Regions from separate parts of the Clostridium sp. LBM24168 genome, predicted to be linked through region 2. Evidence: a T-box and tRNA genes for the amino acid it is inferred to sense, from the RefSeq annotation. Region 2 holds a T-box; the other regions hold tRNA genes.
The links. A T-box is a leader RNA that pairs with one kind of tRNA and senses whether it is charged. The one in region 2 lies ahead of alaS (alanine--tRNA ligase), so its partner is inferred to be a tRNA-Ala.
Positions count from the first base shown of each region.

Region 1: it encodes a tRNA-Ala, which carries the amino acid that the T-box ahead of alaS (alanine--tRNA ligase) is inferred to sense. The anticodon was not compared.
Region 3: it encodes a tRNA-Ala, which carries the amino acid that the T-box ahead of alaS (alanine--tRNA ligase) is inferred to sense. The anticodon was not compared.

Region 1 is NZ_CP196861.1:2,949,880-2,953,165, forward strand. It holds rRNA gene ACSVC9_RS14700 (23S ribosomal RNA) at 1-1,029, shown strand, start outside; rRNA gene rrf (5S ribosomal RNA) at 1,118-1,234, shown strand; tRNA gene ACSVC9_RS14710 (tRNA-Ile) at 1,244-1,320, shown strand; tRNA gene ACSVC9_RS14715 (tRNA-Ala) at 1,324-1,399, shown strand; gene ACSVC9_RS14720 (HDIG domain-containing metalloprotein) at 1,553-1,993, shown strand; gene ACSVC9_RS14725 (3H domain-containing protein) at 2,099-2,614, shown strand; gene ACSVC9_RS14730 (UPF0182 family protein) at 2,670-3,286, shown strand, end outside.
Region 2 is NZ_CP196861.1:1,166,325-1,169,610, reverse strand. It holds gene alaS (alanine--tRNA ligase) at 1-1,859, opposite strand, end outside; T-box leader at 1,921-2,101, opposite strand; gene ACSVC9_RS05850 (AI-2E family transporter) at 2,175-3,200, opposite strand; gene ACSVC9_RS05845 (PRC-barrel domain-containing protein) at 3,218-3,286, opposite strand, start outside.
Region 3 is NZ_CP196861.1:2,793,111-2,796,396, reverse strand. It holds gene murD (UDP-N-acetylmuramoyl-L-alanine--D-glutamate ligase) at 1-1,037, shown strand, start outside; tRNA gene ACSVC9_RS13895 (tRNA-Ile) at 1,295-1,371, shown strand; tRNA gene ACSVC9_RS13890 (tRNA-Ala) at 1,375-1,450, shown strand; rRNA gene ACSVC9_RS13885 (16S ribosomal RNA) at 1,875-3,286, shown strand, end outside.

The DNA.
Region 1 (3,286 bases), 1.4 Mb from region 2:
GGCGAAGGTATGAACTTAAGCCCCAGTAAACGGCGGCCGTAACTATAACGGTCCTAAGGTAGCGAAATTCCTTGTCGGGTAAGTTCCGACCCGCACGAATGGCGTAATGATTTGAGCACTGTCTCGACAACAAATCCGGCGAAATTGTAGTGCAAGTGAAGATGCTTGCTACCCGCGATTGGACGGAAAGACCCCGTAGAGCTTTACTGCAGTTTAGCATTGAGTTTCGGTATTGTCTGTACAGGATAGGTGGGAGGTATGGAAACCGGGGCGCCAGCCCTGGCGGAGCCACCCTTGGGATACCACCCTGACAGTACTGGAATTCTAACCGGCGGCCATGAAACTGGTCACGGGACATTGTTAGGCAGGCAGTTTGACTGGGGCGGTCGCCTCCTAAAAAGTAACGGAGGCGCCCAAAGGTTCCCTCAGAAGGGTCGGAAATCCTTCTTAGAGTGCAAAGGCATAAGGGAGCCTGACTGCGACACATACAGGTGGAGCAGGGACGAAAGTCGGGCTTAGTGATCCGGTGGTACCTCGTGGGAGGGCCATCGCTCAACGGATAAAAGCTACCTCGGGGATAACAGGCTGATCTCCCCCAAGAGTTCACATCGACGGGGAGGTTTGGCACCTCGATGTCGGCTCGTCGCATCCTGGGGCTGAAGTAGGTCCCAAGGGTTGGGCTGTTCGCCCATTAAAGCGGCACGCGAGCTGGGTTCAGAACGTCGTGAGACAGTTCGGTCCCTATCCGTCGCGGGCGCAGGAAATTTGAGAGGAGCTGTCCTTAGTACGAGAGGACCGGGATGGACTGACCTCTGGTGCACCAGTTGTTCCGCCAGGAGCATTGCTGGGTAGCTATGTCGGGAAGGGATAAACGCTGAAAGCATCTAAGCGTGAAGCCCACCTCAAGATTAGATTTCCCACAGCGTAAGCTGGTAAGACCCCTCGGAGAACACGAGGTTGATAGGTCAGGGGTGTAAGCATGGCAACATGTTGAGCTGACTGATACTAATAGGTCGAGGGCTTGATCAAAATATATCTTACTGTGCAATTTTCAGAGAACAATAGTATTCCATATGGTATACATATGTTTTCCATATTTAATGATTTATGTCAAATATCTGGTGGTTATGACGTGAAGGTAACACCCCTTCCCATTCCGAACAGGATGGTTAAGCTTCATCGTGCCGAGAGTACTGCAGGGGTAGCCCTGTGGCAGGGTAGGTAGCTGCCGGGTTTTAAATTAGGATCTTTAGCTCAGTTGGTTAGAGCAACCGGCTCATAACCGGTAGGTCTGGGGTTCGAGTCCCTGAAGGTCCACCATATGGGGGTATAGCTCAGCTGGGAGAGCATCTGCCTTGCACGCAGAGGGTCAAGAGTTCGAATCTCTTTATCTCCACCATAAGCGACTAGCAAATATTTGTTAGTCGCTTTTTAAGTTGTATTTATATATGATATAATAAATTAAAAATAATTATAAAGGGGTGTTAAGTTGCTTTTTTATAGGTTGAAGCAATTTTATTGGAATTTATGCTCTAATATAAATGAACATGATATGATTTTTTTGAATAATATCTTAAATGATAATGACTTAAGATTGTTTAATAGATTGTCAATTTCAGAACAAAAACATTCTATTAAAGTAGCTTATGATGTAGAAAAAATCTGCAGTGAGAGAAATATAAATTCAGAATTGCTTTTAAAAGCAGCACTTTTACATGATATAGGTAAAATATTTAAAAGGTTTAATATTATTGATAAATCTATAATGGTTTTACTAGATAAAATTACGAGAAGTAGGATAAAGAAAATTTGTAATTTATCTAAAATGTCTAAAATAAGTGTATACTATAATCATGCTGAGCTTGGAGCAAATTTATTACATAAACTTGGTTATAATGAATACATAATTTATCTAGTGAGAAATCACGACAATAAAAATACATATTATAATATTGAACTTAATATACTTAGATATTGTGATGATATTAATTAGAATATTATTATGGTAATTTTATGGTAATTTTACGGAGTATATTTTAAGTTTTGTGATATAATTATAACTGGTATATGTTTTAAATAGCAGTAATTGGAGGTAATTATGAATTCTGAAAAAAGAAGAATACATATAGAAAATATATTAAAAAGTAATAATAAGCCTCAAAAGGGACATGTTTTAGCAGAAGAATTAGGGGTTACAAGACAGGTTATAGTTAAGGATATAGCTATTTTAAGGGCAGAAGGTAAGAATATTATAGCAACACCAGAAGGATATTTAATTCCTAAAAGTGAGGATAATAGAATTAAACAGGTGATTGCAGTTTCACATAAATCATATGAAATGGAGGATGAACTAACTACAATTGTTAAGTTTGGTGGAGTTGTTGAGGATGTAATAATAGAACATTCAATATATGGTGAAATTAAAGGAATGCTTATGATAAAATCCATATATGATGTTAAAAGTTTTATTTCAAAGGTTAAGGAAACAAATTCAGAACCGCTCCTAGTACTCACAGGTGGAGTACATCTTCATACTATTTCTGCAGAAAGTCCTTTTATTATTGATAATATCAAAAGAGAATTGAAAAATAAAAAATATTTAATTTCTAACTAAATTATGCTTTTTAATAAAATAGTCTAAAATAAAATTTAAAAGAGGTGAATTATTTATGAAAAAAAGAGGAATTATAGGTTCGATAATTTTATTTGGAGTTTTAGGATTAATTGTAGTATTTTTAGATAGAATTGTAAATTTTATAGTAAACATTGAATGGTTTAAAGAAGTAGGATATTTATCTATTTATTTTACACAAATAAAAGCTACATTAAAATTAATGATACCAGCTTTTATAATATGTTTTTTATGTATATGGTTTTATTATAAAAGCATAAGACTTAGTATAATGAAGTATAAAAGGGTTATTGAAGTTAATAAAAATAAAGATAATATTCAAAGAAAAATAGTTATATTTTTGAATATTATTGTATCACTTTTTATTTCTTATTTTTTTTCATCCATTTATTGGTATAGAATTCTACAATTTACAAATTCAGTTCCATTTAATGTTAAAGATCCAATCTTACATTTAGATGTATCTTTTTATGTATTTAAATTACCTCTTATACAATCTATCTATAGCGCTTTAGTAAGTCTACTTATTTTTCTTGGAATATTGACTTTCTTGATTTATATGGCTTTAAATTTAAATGATAGATTTGTATCACAAAAAGATTTTAGAAAAAATTTTAAAAATAAGTTTAATAATTTCGACATTAAGAGTGGTAT
Region 2 (3,286 bases):
TCATTTACTAAATTTTCTATTTTAATAAGCTGTTCATGACTTACAGATTCAAAATGATTAAAATCAAATCTCAATCTTCTATCGTCTACATAGGAACCTGCCTGATGAACATGTCCTCCAAGCACTTTTCGAAGTGCCTCATCTAAAATGTGAGTTGCAGTATGGTTTTTCCTTATATTGCTTCTTCTAACCTCATCTACACTTAAATTAACCTTGTCTTTAACATGAATTTCACCAGACATTATCTCAATAAAATGAAGTATCTTTCCTGCCACATTATTTTTACAATCCAGAACTTCTCCTTTGAATTCATCATTATATATTATACCTCTGTCACCTATCTGTCCTCCCATTTCTGCATAAAACGGAGTAGATTCTGTTAATATTACTCCTCTGTCACCCTCTGAAAGGCTGGTCACTATTTTTTCATCCTTTATAATAACACTAACACTTGATTCCAAACTTAAGGTATCGTATCCTTTAAATTGAGTATTGATATCAAGAGGTATTTTATCAAGAATTGTATCATCTATTCCCATATAATTTGTATGTTCTCTTGCAGCCCTGGCCCTTTCTTTTTGCTTTTCCATCTCTTTCTGAAAAGTTTCAAGAACTACAGTCATATCATTTTTTTCAAGTATTTCTTTTGTAAGCTCTATAGGAAATCCATAAGTATCATAGAGCTTAAATGCTCTTTCACCTGAAAGTTCTTTAATTTTGTTTCTTTTCATATCCTCTATAAACGAATTTAATATTGTCATTCCACTATCTATTGTTTCATTAAATCTCTCTTCTTCAAGTCTTATAACTTTCTCAATATATTTTTGCTTATCATCCAATTCAGGATAACCCTTAATGGAATTCTGTACTACTACATTCACCAATTTCCACAAGAATATTTTATCTATGTTCAAAGCTTTGCCATGCACAACGGCCCTCCTAAGAAGCCTTCTCAAAACATATCCTCTTCCCTCATTTGACGGTAATATCCCGTCACTTATCATAAAAGTAACACTCCTTATGTGATCGGTTATTACCCGCAAAGATACATCATTATCACTATTTGTTCCATACTCAATTCCTGCAATTTTACATATCTCTTTTAATATATTTTGTATGGTATCCACCTCAAATATGCTGTCCTTACACTGCATTACTGTAGCCATTCTTTCAAGTCCCATGCCTGTATCTATATTAGGATTAGGCAATTTATTATAATTTCCCTCCTCGTCTTTGTCAAATTGTGTAAAAACAAGATTCCATAACTCAACTACTTTGTCTTCATCACCTGCTTTTACAAATTCCTCTGCATTAGCTATATCTAACCCAACCTTGTCAAAATGGATTTCAGAGCATGGACCACATGGTCCTTCACCATGTTCCCAAAAATTATCTTCTTTACCGAGCCTAAATATTCTAGATGGATCTATATCCGTTTTCTTTGTCCATATATCATAGGCTTCATCATCATCCAGATATATAGTAACATAAAGCCTTTCTTTAGGAAGATTCATAACCTCAGTTATAAATTCCCACGCCCATGGTATTACTTCAACTTTAAAGTAATCTCCAAAGGAAAAATTCCCAAGCATTTCGAAAAATGTACCATGCCTTGACGTTTTACCTACATTTTCAATATCACCGGTTCTTATACACTTCTGACATGTAGTAATTCTCCTTCTCGGTGGAATCTGAAGTCCAGTAAAATAAGGTTTGAGAGGAGCCATCCCTGCATTTATCAAAAGTAGACTCTTATCATGTTCGGGAACTAGAGAAAAACTTGGCAACCTCAAATGTTCCTTGCTTTCAAAAAAGCTTAAGTACATTTCTCTTATTTCATTTAATCCTAAATTTTTCATTATATGTATCTCTCCTTTTCCTATTAAAAAGAACGATGTAAAATAAAAAAAGCTTACATCCCTAAGGGACGAAAGCTAATTCCGTGGTACCACCCTAATTACATAAATTAAATTTCAATTTATGTCTCTTAATATTCAAATGACTCCTGGATAGCTTCAATATACTTTAACAAGAAGTTTCCACCTTCCACTTCCTCTCTTCATGAAAAAATATACTTACTTATTCCCATCATTGCTCTAACTTATTCAATTACTATAGAATTATAAATAAAATATGTTCTGATGTCAATACATATCTTATATTGTATATATGCTTCAGAATATATAGTATCTCAAATCTTCATAAATTATTTTGACTATAACGCCGAGAGGTACAGCAGCCACCATTCCTATAAATCCTGCTGCCTTATCTCCTATAAGGAGCAATAAAATTACCGTAAGAGGATGCATGCTTATGCTATCTGCTGTTATTTTAGGACACAATATGTTTCCTTCTATTTGCTGAAGTGCGTATAGCCATATTGTAACCTCAATTGCAGTTTTCGGAGAATTCATGAAAGCTATAAAAATGGCTGGAAGCGTTCCAAATATGGGACCGAAATATGGTATTATATTAAAAAAAGCATTTATCAAAGAAAGTATAATTGGAAAATTCACTTTTAATAGTACAAGTATTACAAATGTAGCTATTCCTACAAATAAACTTAAAATCAATTGGCTTACTATATATCTGCCAAGTATCTTATCTATGTGACAGCTTATTTTATAAACTGTACTTCTACTCTTTATAGGGAAAAAATTCAATATACCATATTCTATACGTTTTCCATCTACTAAAAAGTAATATACTATTATAGGTACTATAATTGCATATATTAGTATGCTACTTAGATTTAATATAAAATCATATATTTTCCCCGATATTCCTATTATTACATCTTGCAGTTTATAATATATATTATTTGTAAAAGTATGAAATATTCCACTATTTTTAATAGGTTTTAAGCTGGTATATATATTATTTATCAAATCCTGTATGCTGTTTAAAGCATTTTTTACATTTAGATTCCCCTTGAAAAAATATGGGAGAGCAGCTAAAAATCCTCCTACTATTATTAATACTATGATACATATAAGTATAAGAGCTGATATTGACTTGTTGACTCCCTCATCAACAAGTTTCATGTGAAAGGGCTTCAAAGCATATGTTATTAAAAAAGATATGATAAACAGATACATAAATTCCCTAAATATAGAAACTTTCATAAAAAATACGATTATTAACGTTGCTGCAGAAAATATTGAAATATACTTTAATATCTTCTCTCTTTTAATCTCCATTTCAATTTTCCTCTTTATTATTTATAGATTTCCATATGTAAAATATTTTTCTCTCCAAGTATCAAATTCTTAGCAGACAATATCTT
Region 3 (3,286 bases), 1.5 Mb from region 2:
GCTCAGCTAAAATATTTGGAGTTACAGGAAGCGATGGCAAGACAACTACAACTACGCTTATATATAATATGTTGAAAGAAGAAGGTTATAAAAGCTGGATTGGTGGAAATATAGGAACTCCTCTTTTTGATAAAATAGAGAAGATAAATAAAAATGATAAGGTTGTAATGGAGCTTTCCAGCTTTCAGCTTATGACTATGAAAGTTTCTCCACAAGTAGCTGTAGTTACAAATATAAGTCCAAATCATCTGGATATACACAAAAATATGAATGAATATGTGGATGCTAAGAAAAATATATTCAAACATCAAAAAGAAAAAGATTTAGTAGTATTGAATAAAGATAATGATTATACCAATGATATGGTAAAAGAAGCATTAGGAAGAGTAAGGCAATTTAGCATTAAGGAAGAACTTAAATCTGGGGGATATCTAAAGAACGGTGCATTGTATATTGATAATAATGAAGTATGTAAGCTTGATGAGATTAAATTGAGGGGCATGCATAATGTAGCTAACCTATTAACCGCATTTTGTGCTGTAAAGGATGATGTGTCCACCTGTAGTATGAGGAAAATTGCCACTACTTTTGAAGGAGTGGAACATAGATGTGAATTTATAAGAGAATTAAATGGTGTTAAATATTATAATGATTCCATAGCATCAAGTCCTACAAGGACTTTGGCAGGGCTCAAGGCTTTTGAAAAACCTGTTATACTTATAGCAGGAGGATATGATAAAAAAATTCCTTTTGATATACTTGCAGAAGAAGGATATTCTAAAATAAAGATGCTTATTTTACTTGGTGCAACAAAAGATAAAATAATGAAAGCATTTGAAAACTTAAAGATATCAAAAAAAGTTGAAGTCCCAATAGTTGTTGTTAATTCACTTGAGGAAGCTGTAGTGAAAGCTAAACAGGTAGCCATTAATGGTGACATTGTTACTCTTTCACCTGCATGTGCTAGCTTTGACATGTTTGAAAATTTTGAGGTCAGGGGAAATAAATTTAAAGATTTAGTGAGAAATCTAAAATAAAGTTATCTTTCATACATACACATGGATTAAATTCATAAAATCAATAATCCGTGTGTATGAAAAAAGTGTTGACAGTTTGAAAAAAAGAAAGTATAATAATAAACTGTAGTAAAGAGGAATATATATGAAACTATCTGGCAAGGATGGTGTGAATACAACGTGATTTTTTATTTTGAGCAGGTAAGTTAACTGTTATTGTTTTAATATTATAGAAGAGAAATCCGTTGGAATGTAATTGATTGTCAGACTTTAAATTAGGATCTTTAGCTCAGTTGGTTAGAGCAACCGGCTCATAACCGGTAGGTCTGGGGTTCGAGTCCCTGAAGGTCCACCATATGGGGGTATAGCTCAGCTGGGAGAGCATCTGCCTTGCACGCAGAGGGTCAAGAGTTCGAATCTCTTTATCTCCACCATTGATAAAACCATAAATCATTTTGATTATGGTTTTTTTTTATATGAACAAGATATACCTTACAACTATTCCACGTGTATCATTATATGATAAATGCAGAGATAGGAAGATTTATAGAGAAAATAAAGATTAAATTTGTATATATCTATGTCGAATTATAAAATAGTTTGTTTATTGATGATAAAATATCACTTGTCATTTTGGGAATAACAGTAGAAATTAACCATTATATATTAAATTATGTATAAAATAAGTATTGACATATTTAATGTAATGTGTTAATATAAACGAGTTGTTGATTTGAATAAGATGATCCTTGAAAATTAAACAGAATAAGAAACAAGTGAAAACTTGAAGAAATAAACCAGCAATTCTTTTGGGCTGCAGAGATGCAGCAATGAAGTAAATGAGTAGAGACAAACTTTTAAATTGAGAGTTTGATCCTGGCTCAGGACGAACGCTGGCGGCGTGCCTAACACATGCAAGTCGAGCGAAGGAACCCCTTCGGGGGCAACTTAGCGGCGGACGGGTGAGTAACACGTGGGTAACCTGCCTCAAAGAGGGGGATAGCCTCCCGAAAGGGAGATTAATACCGCATAATACCAGAAATCGCATGAATTCTGGATGAAAGGAGAAATCCGCTTTGAGATGGACCCGCGGCGCATTAGCTAGTTGGTGGGGTAGAAGCCTACCAAGGCAACGATGCGTAGCCGACCTGAGAGGGTGATCGGCCACATTGGAACTGAGATACGGTCCAGACTCCTACGGGAGGCAGCAGTGGGGAATATTGCACAATGGGCGAAAGCCTGATGCAGCAACGCCGCGTGGGTGATGAAGGTCTTCGGATTGTAAAGCCCTGTCTTCTGGGACGATAATGACGGTACCAGAGGAGGAAGCCACGGCTAACTACGTGCCAGCAGCCGCGGTAATACGTAGGTGGCGAGCGTTGTCCGGATTTACTGGGCGTAAAGGGTGCGTAGGCGGATGTTTAAGTGAGATGTGAAATACCCGGGCTTAACCTGGGTGCTGCATTTCAAACTGGATATCTGGAGTGCAGGAGAGGAGAACGGAATTCCTAGTGTAGCGGTGAAATGCGTAGAGATTAGGAAGAACACCAGTGGCGAAGGCGGTTCTCTGGACTGTAACTGACGCTGAGGCACGAAAGCGTGGGTAGCAAACAGGATTAGATACCCTGGTAGTCCATGCCGTAAACGATGAGTACTAGGTGTAGGAGGTATCGACCCCTTCTGTGCCGCAGTAAACACAATAAGTACTCCGCCTGGGAAGTACGATCGCAAGATTAAAACTCAAAGGAATTGACGGGGGCCCGCACAAGCAGCGGAGCATGTGGTTTAATTCGAAGCAACGCGAAGAACCTTACCTGGACTTGACATCCCCTGCATAGCCTGGAGACAGGCGAAGCCCTTCGGGGCAGGGAGACAGGTGGTGCATGGTTGTCGTCAGCTCGTGTCGTGAGATGTTAGGTTAAGTCCTGCAACGAGCGCAACCCTTGTTGTTAGTTGCTAACATTAAGATGAGCACTCTAACGAGACTGCCGCGGTTAACGCGGAGGAAGGTGGGGATGACGTCAAATCATCATGCCCCTTATGTCCAGGGCGACACACGTGCTACAATGGGCAGAACAAAGAGAAGCAATACCGCGAGGTGGAGCGAAACTCAAAAACTGTTCCCAGTTCGGATTGCAGGCTGAAACCCGCCTGCATGAAGCTGGAGTTGCTAGTAATCGCGAATCAGCATGTCGCGGTGAATACGTTCCCGGGCCTTGTACACACCGCCCGTCACACCATGAGAGCTGGCAACACCCGAAGTCCGTAGC